Regions from separate parts of the Jeotgalibaca ciconiae genome, predicted to be linked through region 2. Evidence: riboswitches for the same ligand, from Rfam matches in the RefSeq annotation. Region 2 holds a riboswitch; each other region holds the start of a gene.
The links. Region 2 has a riboswitch for lysine ahead of EJN90_RS08450 (YfcC family protein). Riboswitches for the same ligand answer to the same signal wherever they lie in the genome.
Positions count from the first base shown of each region.

Region 1: it holds a riboswitch for lysine, as region 2 does, so the genes downstream of both, lysA (diaminopimelate decarboxylase) here and EJN90_RS08450 (YfcC family protein) in region 2, are expected to answer to the same signal.
Region 3: it holds a riboswitch for lysine, as region 2 does, so the genes downstream of both, EJN90_RS14060 (ABC transporter permease subunit) here and EJN90_RS08450 (YfcC family protein) in region 2, are expected to answer to the same signal.

Region 1 covers NZ_CP034465.1:901,250-905,542, forward strand. The annotation lists gene dapA (4-hydroxy-tetrahydrodipicolinate synthase) at 1-806, opposite strand, end outside; gene lysA (diaminopimelate decarboxylase) at 832-2,082, opposite strand; lysine riboswitch at 2,156-2,327, opposite strand; gene EJN90_RS04175 (sugar kinase) at 2,378-3,397, opposite strand; gene EJN90_RS04180 (IclR family transcriptional regulator) at 3,591-4,293, opposite strand, start outside.
Region 2 covers NZ_CP034465.1:1,789,832-1,794,124, reverse strand. The annotation lists gene EJN90_RS08465 (zinc-ribbon domain-containing protein) at 1-342, opposite strand, end outside; gene EJN90_RS08460 (YdbC family protein) at 362-574, opposite strand; gene EJN90_RS14185 (TMEM164 family acyltransferase) at 596-946, opposite strand; gene EJN90_RS08450 (YfcC family protein) at 1,100-2,491, opposite strand; lysine riboswitch at 2,612-2,760, opposite strand; gene EJN90_RS08445 (nucleotidyltransferase domain-containing protein) at 2,839-3,681, opposite strand; gene EJN90_RS08440 (MATE family efflux transporter) at 3,891-4,293, opposite strand, start outside.
Region 3 covers NZ_CP034465.1:2,684,241-2,688,533, forward strand. The annotation lists gene EJN90_RS12420 (magnesium transporter CorA family protein) at 1-634, shown strand, start outside; gene EJN90_RS12425 (VOC family protein) at 656-1,501, shown strand; gene EJN90_RS12430 (glycosyltransferase family 32 protein) at 1,587-2,213, opposite strand; lysine riboswitch at 2,356-2,502, shown strand; partial or broken gene EJN90_RS14060 (ABC transporter permease subunit) at 2,586-4,202, shown strand; gene EJN90_RS12445 (amino acid ABC transporter ATP-binding protein) at 4,199-4,293, shown strand, end outside.

The sequences.
Region 1 (4,293 bases), 890 kb from region 2:
GGCATACGCAACGGCCCCACTTCAAAACCTAATTCATTCATCGCGTGTTTTACAGGAATGGGATTCGTTTCACAGAACAATACATCTACTAAATCAAGATATCCGGTTTGAATTGCTAACGCTTCTTTTTGTTTACCTTCTAGATATAACGTAACCAAATCATGGACTTCTTTTGGCATGATATTTGCCCAAACACTGATAACCCCTCTTGCACCTAAACTTAACATAGGGATAATAATGTCATCATTACCGCTGTACATGACAAAATCTTCGCTTAACAATGGCGCTAACTTCACTGCATAACTGATATCCCCGGAAGCTTCTTTTATTCCGTTGATATTCGGATGTTTGGACAGCACTTCAACCACAGCTGGAGATAAACTACATCCCGTTCGCCCAGGTACATTATAGAGAATAATCGGAACGTTCACGCTGTTAGCAATCAATTCAAAGTGGCGAATCATCCCACCGTCGTTTGCTCGGTTATAGTAAGGAGTCACGACTAGCAACATATCTGCGCCGTTTTCTGCAAAAGCTTTGCTGTTTTCCACTGCGGTGCTGGTATTATTACTGCCACTCCCAACAACTAGCGGCACACGTTTCGCTATTTTTTCAGCAGCAAAAGCCACTAGTTCTTTCTCTTCCTCAAAAGTCATCGTTGATGCTTCCCCGGTAGTGCCTAAAAGAACAATGCCGTCTGTTTTATTTTCGATATGATACTCAATCAGTTCGCCCATTTTGTCAAAGTTGATACTGCCATCTTCATTCATGGGAGTAATAATTGCTACTAAAGATCCACTTAACATTTTGTCATCCTCCGTCTTCTATTTGTTATTCTCGTACATCATTTCTCAATAAATCCACTAGTGTTTGTCTTCTGACAATTTCTTTTACTTGGCCATTTTTTACAAAAATAACTGCAGGTGTTGTGCTGCGATTATAGTTGCTGCTCATAGAATAACCATAAGCTCCTGTAGCATAAACAACTAATAAATCACCCTTTTTAACGGGAGGAAGATAAGTATCTTGAATCAGGACATCTCCGGATTCACAATATTTACCGGCAACCGTAACCAGTTCTGTTTTTTCCGCATCCATGTTCGTAGCTATATCACAGGAATACTTTGCTTGATAAAGACTTGGACGAATATTATCCGCCATCCCACCATCTACAAAATAATAAGTTTTATTCGGTGTTTTCTTTTGGTATCCTACTTCATATAAGGTGTAACCCGCTTCCGCCACTAAACTTCTGCCCGGTTCGATGACCAATTCTTTAATGCTTACTTCTTCTTTTGTTAAAATTTCATCGAGATAAGTTAATAAGTGGTTCATTGTTTCTTCAATGCCTAACGGCTGATCTTCTTCTGTATAACGAACCCCAAAGCCCCCGCCAAGATTTAAAGTAAGCGGCTCATTGAAATCTTTCAAATAGGAAACCATCTTGTCAATCGCTGCATACCAAGCATCCATTTCAAAAATCTGGGAACCAATGTGGACATGAAATCCTTCCAAAACAAGATATTCTTGCTGGTCAAGAATCGTTAAGCATTCTTTAAAATCATCACTTTCATAAGCTATTCCGAACTTGGAATCAATATGAGTCGTCACGATATATTCATGGGTATGCGCCTCAATTCCTACATTTAAACGGAACATAATTTTCATTTTTTGTTGATATTCCTTCGCCAATTCGCTCAGTTCTGCTAATTCCATTACATTATCACAAACAATATGCTCCACCCCCGCTTCAAAAGCCATGCGAAGCTCTTCAGTAGATTTATTATTACCGTGAAAATGGATTTTATTGACTGGGACATTCGATTGAAGCGCCGTATATAATTCCCCTGCGCTTACGACATCGACACCAAAACCATATTCGTGAACGAGATTCATCATTCCTATTGTTTGAAATGCCTTAGAAGCATATAAAATTTTAGTCGGAAATTTTTCCGATTTAAAGGATTGTTTGTAGCTCTGTAAGTTATTCTCTAATTGTTCTTGGTCATATACATAAAGTGGTGTACCATATTGTGCAACCAAATTTGTTGCTGGTACCCCTCCGATTTTTAATTCACTCATTTTTTTCCTCCCATTTCATACAAAAAAGACGCCATCACTGGCGCCTTTTTATTGTGTACAAACTGTTGTAGACAAATTTTTTAGCACCACCACTTTTACAAGCAGGAGTGATATAGGTATTTCCCATATCCCCACAGCTAAAATTTGCCAATTTTAACCGTTCGGCAATGATTACCTTTCATACATGATCGCCGAATGCCTTCTCCGATGTATTACTCATTTACATTGCTACCTCTATCTATATGTTCTATTAGATTAACATTAACATCTCTAATTGTCCACTCATTATTTAATTTTATCGATCTACTCGTGCATCATGTGTCATTGTGCGTTCAGTTTGTTCTACAGTAAATGGCGAGACATCACCATAAATGGTGTGTTTCAATGATGACAATGCAGTTGCAAAGTTAATGGTATATTCTGGATCGTAACCATCTAAAATCCCATGCAATACACCTGCTGCAAAGGCATCTCCACCACCAATGCGGTCAATAATGTGGTCCATGTCTTGAACCTTGGAATAGTAAGTAATACCTTCTTTCCAAAATGCACCTTGCAAAGTATTGTGTGTTGCGGAAATAACATTACGGATTGTTGCATAAAATATTTGAATGTTTGGGTATAATTCATGTATTTTTCCAAAGTAGTAATCCAATTCTTCAATTCGGCTCGTAGAGTTATCTGCATCTAACTCTTTTACTCCCAAGAAGTTAATTGCGTCTAATTTTCCTGCTGAAAGATAATCAACATATGGCAATACACGTTTCAAGAATGCACCACACTCTTCTACACTCCACAATTTTGATCGAAAGTTAACATCAAAGTTAACGACTAATCCTCTTTCTTTTGCAGCCTTTATTAACTCATAAGTAATTTCTGCACAATTGGGCGACAAAGCTGCCGTAATACCGGTTATATGTAACATTGTTTTGCCTTCTAATAGTTTATCAATATTAATTTCATCAATTGTCATCTCTGCAATAGCAGAATGAGCTCGGTCATATATAATATTTGCCGCACGTGGACCTGCACCCGCTTCTAGATAGTAAGAACCGATACGATTGCCTCCATAAATGACGTCACTTGCATCTACTCCATATTTTTGCGTATGTTTGATAGCAGTTTGTCCTAATTGATTATTTGGTACCTTTGTAAAATAAGTTGTCTTGTGACCTAAGTTACTTAAGTTGATTGCAACGTTCGCTTCCGCTCCACCATAATTTAAATTTAAACTAATTGTATCGTAAAAATGAACACCGACTTGAGTAGATAGACGTACTAATGTTTCACCAACACACAAAATATTCTGATTCATTCCTGACCCTCATTTTCTTTGTATTTTTGTTTACATAAATCTTATGATTACGATTCCAATTCTCTTTTTTAAAAACCTCTTTAATTTCCAAATAGGAAAACAGATTTTTAAATAAGAAATCTCTCTTATATTATAAAACATAAAAGAGAACAGGACAACCCAATTTCATTAAAAAATGAGTCCCTGTTCTCTTTTATAGGTAGTAATGAACGTGTTCAAGTTCCTGAATAATATTTCTTTTAGTTTGCAAGATTGCTTGGACTACTTTTTTCTCTAATTCAGGCGTTCGCCGATATGACGGCATGCTGACGCTGAAAGCACCATAATTAGTAGAGTCCACTGATAGTGTCGTCCCGATACAGAATACTTCGATTTGTTCTTCACTATTATCGAAAGCATAGCCATTTTGACGGATTTCTTTTAATTCTTCTTTTAAAACTTCAGGATCGACAATTGTATATGGTGTAAAACTTCTCATTTCAACACGTGAAAAATAGCCTTCTAATTCTTCGGCAGTGCATTCTGCTAAAATAGCCTTCCCCATCGCTGACGCATACATGGGTTTGGAAAAACCGATTCGCGAAGTGGTGACAACAATTGGTCGAGTCGACTCTAGTTTGTTCATATATAATATTTCATCACCTTCACGAATTGAAAGATGAACCGTTTCATCCAATCTTGCATGTAATTCTTTTAAATAGGGATAGGCAATTTTTGAAATCGTTAAATCATTTAAATACTGATTGGCATACTTGACCAATCCGCTTCCTAACTGAAAGGTCTTATTTTTAGGATTCCGGTATACATACCCTATTAATTCCAATGTTGATAGAATTTTAGAAACCGTAGAATTCGTCATTTCTGTTTTACTGGCAATAATATGTAATGGCTGAGGT
Region 2 (4,293 bases):
AAAATTTGAGCCAGAAACATACGGTCGTTTACAGTGTGGACAAATTCCTGTTGCTGGTCTGCCAGAATGATATAATTCTAAATCATCTTCTTCAATCCTGACCGGCTCTCTTTTTTCAATAGCTTTTCCTTTTTTATTATCTAGGAGGTAACAAGTATCACAACAAGTCATACGAACCATGTATTTTTTTCCAAAAATAAAAATAGGAATAAAAAATAATCGGAATCGATTTCCTATAATATATATCTCGTATCTTCCAAAATGACCACAATGATTACAAGTAATCGTTTGATTATACTCCAGTTGTTTTCTATATTGACTCACATCAAAAAATAGAAACATGGTTCGTCATCCTTCCCGATTAATTAATGATTAACAGACGTAGTTGCCCAATTTCCTCTTCATTTAATGTAATACCTTTCCCCATCTTTGTGTGATCTGGGCTCCATTCCCGAATATCATATTTCGGCTGGCCTTCATTCCAACTTACTACATTCAATTCTTTTGTCCATCCTTTTTTAGATGTGCTCAGTACACCAATATGAGCGACGATTTCAAATTTTATATCAGCCATATTCTTTCTCTCCTTTTTCTTCTATATTATTTTAATAATCAACGAATTCCTTTCTTTTCTTGAATCAGAATCAAGTGATTCGCTACTCTGTATCCTAAATAAAATATAAATACTGTAAAGACGATTAATAATGGTACATAGATAGCTTCTGGCATATTTTGAAAAAGGCCCGCAAGCAATTAGACCAAAATAAAACACACTATCCATGAGCAAATTTTCCTGGTTCATTAAGTATATAATACCTAAAACAGTAGAGATCCGACAAATATGAAGGGGCAAAGACTCTGAAATATTAATGTTGGTTTCTATAAGATACCATGAATAAAGAACTATTTGTTGTAAAAGGGACAGCCAAAAAATTACGATTCCCATATAAAGAAAATGATCTTTATTAAAAACTTCAATGTATCAAGCCTCCATAGCCCTTCCTCCTTCCATTTCAGTCTATTATTTTTCAAAGAAAATTGCAATTTTTTGTAACAGAAAAAGGCCTGCGCATTTCTGCACAGGGCCTCTCTTTTTCTATTAAAATGGTCCATAATTTGTGTAATACGCAATTACTAAGAAAACAACACCGATTAATAACCAAATCCCCATTAGTGGTCCTAAATACCGTACCCATTTATTGTAAGGTATTTTTGAAATAGACAACTGAGCCATCAACACACCGGAAGTCAGCATAATGGAATCCATAAATCCTGCCCCCAATTGATAAGCCATAACAGCAGTTTGTCGTGTAATACCAACTGCATCAGCTAATGGCACCATAATTGGCATCGTTGCTGCTGCCTGTCCAGAGCCAGATGGAATAATAAAGTTAATAATGATTTGAATAATATACATCGCAATTGCCGCAAATGCTCCTGGCAACCCTTGTACACTATTTGCCAAAAAGTTTACGATTGTATCGATAATCATTCCGTCTTCCATCACAATAACGATTGAGCGTGCTACTCCAACAATTAAAGCTGCAAAAATCATATCTTTTGCACCGGCTACAAATAAATCAGCAATTTTTGAGGGGTTGTATCCATAGGCAAATCCAGCAATAATTCCTGTCGTCATGAAGATTGCTCCAATTTCTTGGATATACCAACCATATTGGATAACACCAAAGGCAATGGTACACATACCAGCTAGAAAGATTAAACCAACAATAATGTGACGTTTATTCATTTCGATAAATGTGTTTTTTTCAACTTCTATTTCCTTTTTATAAGAGGAATAGACTAGACTGTTTGTAGGATCTTCTTTTACTTTTTTTGCATAGCGCATAATGTAAAAAGATGTGATTACCCACAATACAAGGAATAGTGCAATTCTCATTCCTATTCCAGAGAATGTTGGTAATTCTGCAATTCCTTGTGCAATCCCTACTGCGAACGGGTTCATAAATCCAGCACTAAAGCCAATTGCAGCTCCAGATGCAACAATACTCATGCCGACAATCGCATCATAGCCTAACGCAAGTGCTAATGAAATTCCCATGGGGATGAAGACAATTGTTTCTTCGGAAAAACCGAGTGTTGCTCCTGCAATCCCAAAAATCATTAAAAATACTGGAATTACTAAACTTTCTCTTCCTTTTAACTTTTGTGAAGCTTTATAAATCAATGCTTCTACCATTCCTGTTTCATTAATGACAGTAAAAGCACCTCCAATAAGAAAAATAAAGAAGGAAATGTCGGCTGATTCGGATAGTCCCCTAGGAATCGAATTAATAATATCGAAGAATCCCTGCGGTTTCTGATCAACCGAGTGCCAAGATCCCGGTAAAGAAATGGTACGACCACCTTGTTCAATTACTTCAAATTGCCCTGCTGGAATAATCCAAGTCAGCAATGCCATTATTAACATGACCCCTATTAACAATACATACGTATGAGGAATCTGGAATGTTCTTTTTTTCTTTTTCACAATTTACCCACCTAACTATATTTTCATTCCTTTGCAATCATGAAAAGCGAAAAAAGCTAAAAATAAGCACAAAAAATCCCCAATGAGCAAAAGGCTGTTGGGGATTATCCTTCTGCCCTCAATTAGGAAAGCACTCCTTAATAGTCTTTGGGCAAGGCTATCAGGCAGTGTCCGTCTTATTTAAACGGACCCCAACACAGAATTGACTGCATTTCGGCGAAAAACCCTTTCGAAACCTACTATTGTTTTTCGCATCCTCTTTCAAAATTGAACATGATTATCATCTGTACTATATTAACGTGAACAGTATGATAATACAAACAGAAATTGTCCTTTTAATCAATATTTCATTTTCGGGAATTTTTGTTTATTAATTCTACTATTTCTGTTTGTAATAATTCAAATTCTTCAAAGCCAAGTTGAGGGTTATGTTCAGAAAAGTACTGGTACGCTTGGTATACACGAACGAGATATGCTTCTGGAGAGATCGGTAACTGGTTCGCAACTTTCAAGCTCCCTTTTTCATTCATCATAAAGCGATCATTCAATGCATACAATACTTGATTCCAGCAACTGACCGTCCTAAAAAAACAACCATTTACATAATGAACGTCTCCTTTAAGAACCGCTTTTCTCGCAGTATCCATGGAAAATTGCGCTTCAAATAAAAATCTGTCAATGGATGCTTCTTTCATTTTAGAAGGGAGAGGACCTTGGGAATGCAGCTGATTCTTTAATTGGCTTATCGGTCGACTTTCTTTCTCCCACAAAATTTCAGCATAATGAACTTCCGCAGCATAAATGGTATTTACATATCCAAAAGGATGTCCGACTTGGTAATCAATCGTGATCGTACCATTTAAACATTCATTAATTTCTTTTTTTACGCGTTTGGTATCCCGTAAAATTACATCATAAGCATCCCCAGCAATTGTTAGCCATGCGCCTCCGTTTACCCATGGACCCCATTCTCCAGGCAGAAAAAGTACTTTCTCTCCTTCTCTTCTCTGTTCTGAAAGAGTCCTTAAAACCTCCTCGAATTCATCCCAATTTATTGATTCATGATAATACACACCAATATCTGTATCTGAATGAATGTCTGCTTCTCCTCTGCTTTTTGATCCGCCTAAAACAATACCGTCTATCCCATCAACTTCCGAGAGTACACTTATCCATTTTGATACATCCATTCTTCCACCTCAATTATTTTTCTTTAATCATATAGTAGTTTAGTCAACGATGCCAATAATTTCCAAGGGACAGTCTCATACCACTGGACATTGATGGCTGAAAGAAACTTCTTCTGGAAGATTGCTCCAACCATTCTATCAACACTAAATAATACGGAAGACAAAACGACTAATCAAAACTTTTAGAAAGATTTTGATTAGTCGTTTTTTCATTCTGTCAATTGTTGAGCTACCATATCATATAATGGCTCGATTTGTTTTTGGTTAATCCGTTTCATAAAGAATATACAAAATATCAAGGAAACCACTTCGGCAATTGGATAGGCCCACCAAATATTGTTTACATTCCCAGTAAGCGACATTGAATATGCTACTGGTAAAAGAACAAGAATTTGTCTAGTGAGTGAAACGACCAGACTGTATTTTCCATATCCGAAAGCTTGAAATGCCGAACTTAATACAATACTGACTCCTGCAATAATGTAATGAATACTGATAATGCGAAGAGCCGGAATTCCAATTTTAAGCATACCGTCCGAAGCATTAAAGAGTGCTAATAGCGCTTCTGGGAATAACTGAAAAATAACTGTTCCAATGAGCATAATGATTACT
Region 3 (4,293 bases), 890 kb from region 2:
TGGAAAAATGATTATGGTATATCCAAAGGAACTTCCTTTTTTAGAAAGAACGATTAATCAAAATAATCAATCGGAAGAATCTTTATTTCTTTTACAAATTTTATGGCAGCTTACAAATGAATATGTTAAAGCAATTACAAGAATTGATGATGTTATTGAAAACATGGAGCAAAACCTTGTGAATAGTACTAAAAATGAAGCATTTTACAAGATGATTTCAATTAATAAAACACTGGTTTATTTCGAAACAGGGATTACGAAAAATCACGAGATTATCGACCAGGTTTATAAGAAACAACAAGGAGTGACAGAAAAACTGAATAATGAACTTCTGCACGATATCCGTATCTTATCAAACCAGGCAAGAGTAATGAGGAGAGAATCAGATGAAATGATTTCTCATTTAAGTGAAGTCTTTTCTAGCGTAATTTCAAATAATTTGAATAATATTATGAAGTTTCTGACATCTTTAACGATTGTAATGACAATCCCGACCATTATTGGCTCGTATTGGGGAATGAACGTAAGCTTACCATTTGAAAAAAACTTATTTGCATTTGCTTTATTAGTATTTGCTTCTATTATTATTGGGATTCTGACGGTTTTTTGGCTCAAAAAGAAAGATTACTTATAGAAAAATAAAGGTGATAATAAAATGTCGACTAGAAATTGGAAAATTGGCAAAGTAGCTTTAAAAGTACAAGATTTAACTGAAATGAGCGAATTCTATCAAGAGATTATGGGGATGGCGGTATTAACAAAAACTGATTCATCTGTCACTTTAGGAGTAAAAGATTCAAAAGAAGAATTAATTGAATTGATTCAGATTACTCCTGCGGCAGATAAAAAAATGACGGTTGGTTTATACCATCATGCACTATTATTGCCAACAAGAAGTGACTTGGGAGAGTTTTTATATCATTTATTAGTTAAAAAGTATCCATTAGGCGGAGCAAGTGATCATGGATATAGTGAAGCTATTTATTTCAATGACCCAGAAGGAAATGGTATTGAAGTGTATGCAGATAAACCTAAGTCTGAATGGGATGTTCGTGAAGACGGAAGGGTGGAAGGGGTTACAATTCAGATGGATGCTGAAGGCGTTCTGGCTTCCGTTAAAAAAGCCTTCACAGGATTGCCGGTGGGAACGATTATGGGGCATGTGCATTTGACTGTAAATAATTTAGAAGATGCTGGTGTATTTTACACTGAGATTATCGGGCTAGGATTAAAATCGGATTATTTTGGACAAGCAAAGTTCTTTGCGTTTGGCGACTATCATCACCAAGTCGGGACAAATACATGGGCCGGGAAATCATTACCAGCACTAGAAGAAGATCAATTGGGAATAGCATATTATGAGTGGGTTCTTCCTTCTGAAGAGGAATTATCCAGCTTCAGAGCGAAGTTGGATAAGAATCAAATCGCTTATCAAGAAGATGATGGCGTCCTTAAAATGAAAGATTCCAGCGGTATCAAGCTGCATTTGATTAGTGAGTAAGAGCAAAAACATACTAAGATTAGTAGGCAGAAACCTCCGTCGAGGCGCCTATCTAATCTTAGTATGTTTTACATTGAGAATTTTTTTAGAGCCAAGAACCGGAATATTGATGAATTGTATGCGTTTCTTCACCGTCATTAATTTCTTGTGTCCAATAGCTCTTTGGAGAGAAATAGATTCGAGGGAAGATTGTAACGCCCATAACTTCTTGTTTTTCGTTATTTAATTCAAGACCATGTTCTTCAAATATTTCTGTGATACGGATTACATTTGTTTTTTCATCAAGCGTTCCATCTTCATTTTTGAAATGACGATCTTCATAATCATCATAAAGTAATTGGAAAGTTGGATGCTTTGGTTTGGCTGCAATAATGGCAGTGGAAATGGTTGTTTCAACTTCAAATCCCATAAAGGCATCCAATTTTAGTAATTGATCAAGTGGCTTAATAACTTCCATATCAGTATCCATGTAAATGCCACCATATTGTATTAATGCATAAAGACGAGCCACATCGGATACAAAAGCCCATTTTTCTTCTTCATAGGCTTCTTTTACATAGTTCCCCATATTTTCGACATCGAAATTATCTTCATTCCATTCCATTATCTCATAATCAGGACAATACTCTTTCCAGCTTTCCATTACTTTCTGTTCTCTTTCTCCGATAGGGTTACCGCCAAACCAACAGTAATGAATAATCTTCGGTATCATTTACATTTCCTCCTTCGTGTATCATTAATCCAATTGTAACGGATTAACATCTTTTTGACCAATAATGTGTAAAATAAGTAATTCACAGGTTGACATCGCTTCATCAATGTTTTATAGTTACTCAAGAAGAATATCAAAAACAATATGAATTAGAGGACGCGAAAACCATTAGTAGGAAACGAAAGGGGAATTCGCCGAAGTACTGTTAGAGGTGCTGGGTCTATGCTGAACAAGTATAGGACTGTCGAGATAAAATGCCCATTTTATCTTTTGAAGAGCTGTTCATATTGGGGCAAAAGGACGATACCAATCGTGGGCCTTTTGCTCACGGTTTTTTTGTGTTCTTACATACAGAAAAGGGAGTTCGTAAAAATGAAAAAGAGATATGGTTATGCAGCATTATTGCTCGGAACATTCGCGATTTTAGGTGGATGTGCTTCTAACAATTCCAGTGGAGAATCAGACCAAACAGCAGATGATGGTCAGTTTGTTGTTGGATTAGAGGCTGCTTACGCACCCTATAACTGGACACAACTGGATGACAGCAATGGCGGTGTTCCTATTGACGGAACAAATGAATACGCTGGCGGTTATGATGTTGAAATTGCTAAAAAAATTGCGGAAGACCTAGGACAAGAATTAGTAATTGTTAAGACAGAGTGGGACGGCCTGGTTCCTGCATTGCAAGCGAATAAAATCGATGCAATCATTGCAGGGATGTCTCCCACTGAAGAAAGAAAACAAACCATTGATTTCAGTGATCCTTACTTAGAATCTCGATTGGTTATGGTTGTTGCTTCTGGCAGTGAATATGAAAATGCAACGAAACTGGCTGATTTTTCTGGCGCGAAAATTACTGCTCAATTAAACACATTCCACTATGGAGTAATTGATCAAATTGATGGAGTAGAGAAACAGACCGCAATGGATAACTTCTCTGCTATGCGCGTGGCTCTACAATCGGGTGTGATTGATGGTTATGTTTCTGAGTATCCGGAAGCGGTAAGTGCATCCAATGCAAATGCTGATTTTTCTTTCGTCGAATTTGAAGATGGTTTTGAGACAAGTCCAGAAGACACAACGATTGCAATTGGTGTTCGTAAAGATGAACCAAAATTGGATGAATTGAATCAAATTTTAAGTGAAATTTCTGAAGAAGAAAGACAAGAGCTGATGGATGCTGCAATTCTAAACCAACCAGCAGCACAATAAAAGTAGGAGCTGAAAAATCAATTGAGTAATTTATGGAATATCTTTCAAGCAAATGCGCCTTTATTTTTGAATGGTGCGTGGGTGACACTATATATTTCGATGATTGGAACGATTATTGGACTATTAATTGGGTTGATTCTGGGAGTCGTTCGTACGATTCCACAACCCGATAAAAGAAGTTTTAAACGCTATGCTTTAAAAACACTTCATTTCGTAACAACTTGTTATATCGAATTTTTCCGAGGAACACCTATGATTGTTCAGGCCATGGTAATTTATTATGGATCTGCTATTGCATTTGGCTGGGATATGAATCGTATTTTCGCTGCAATCTTTATTGTTTCGATTAATACGGGTGCTTATATCACTGAGATTGTTCGTGGTGGAATTTTATCCATTGACGAAGGACAATATGAAGGTGCTGAAGCAATCGGAATGTCTCATTGGCAAACGATGCGTATTGTCATCATGCCTCAAGTTTGGAGAAATATCCTTCCTGCTACGGGGAACGAATTTGTCATTAACATTAAAGACACTTCCGTGTTAAATGTGATTTCTGTGACAGAATTGTTCTTCCAGACAAAAACAGTTTCCGGTATAAATTTTGATTATTTTGGTCCATTTACAGTTGCTTGTATTCTCTATTTAATTATGACTTTTTCTGTAACGAGAATCCTTCGATTTGTAGAGAAGAAGCTTGACGGCCCGCAACACTACGATCTTGTTGGCGGAAATCAAAATCAAATTGTTACATTAGATAAAGAGGTGCAAAAATGACTTCTGTAATGAAAGTTGAAGGATTAAGTAAAAAATTCGGTGAGCGCGAAGTTCTAAAAAATATCAACTTTGAAGTAGAAGAAGGTAAAGT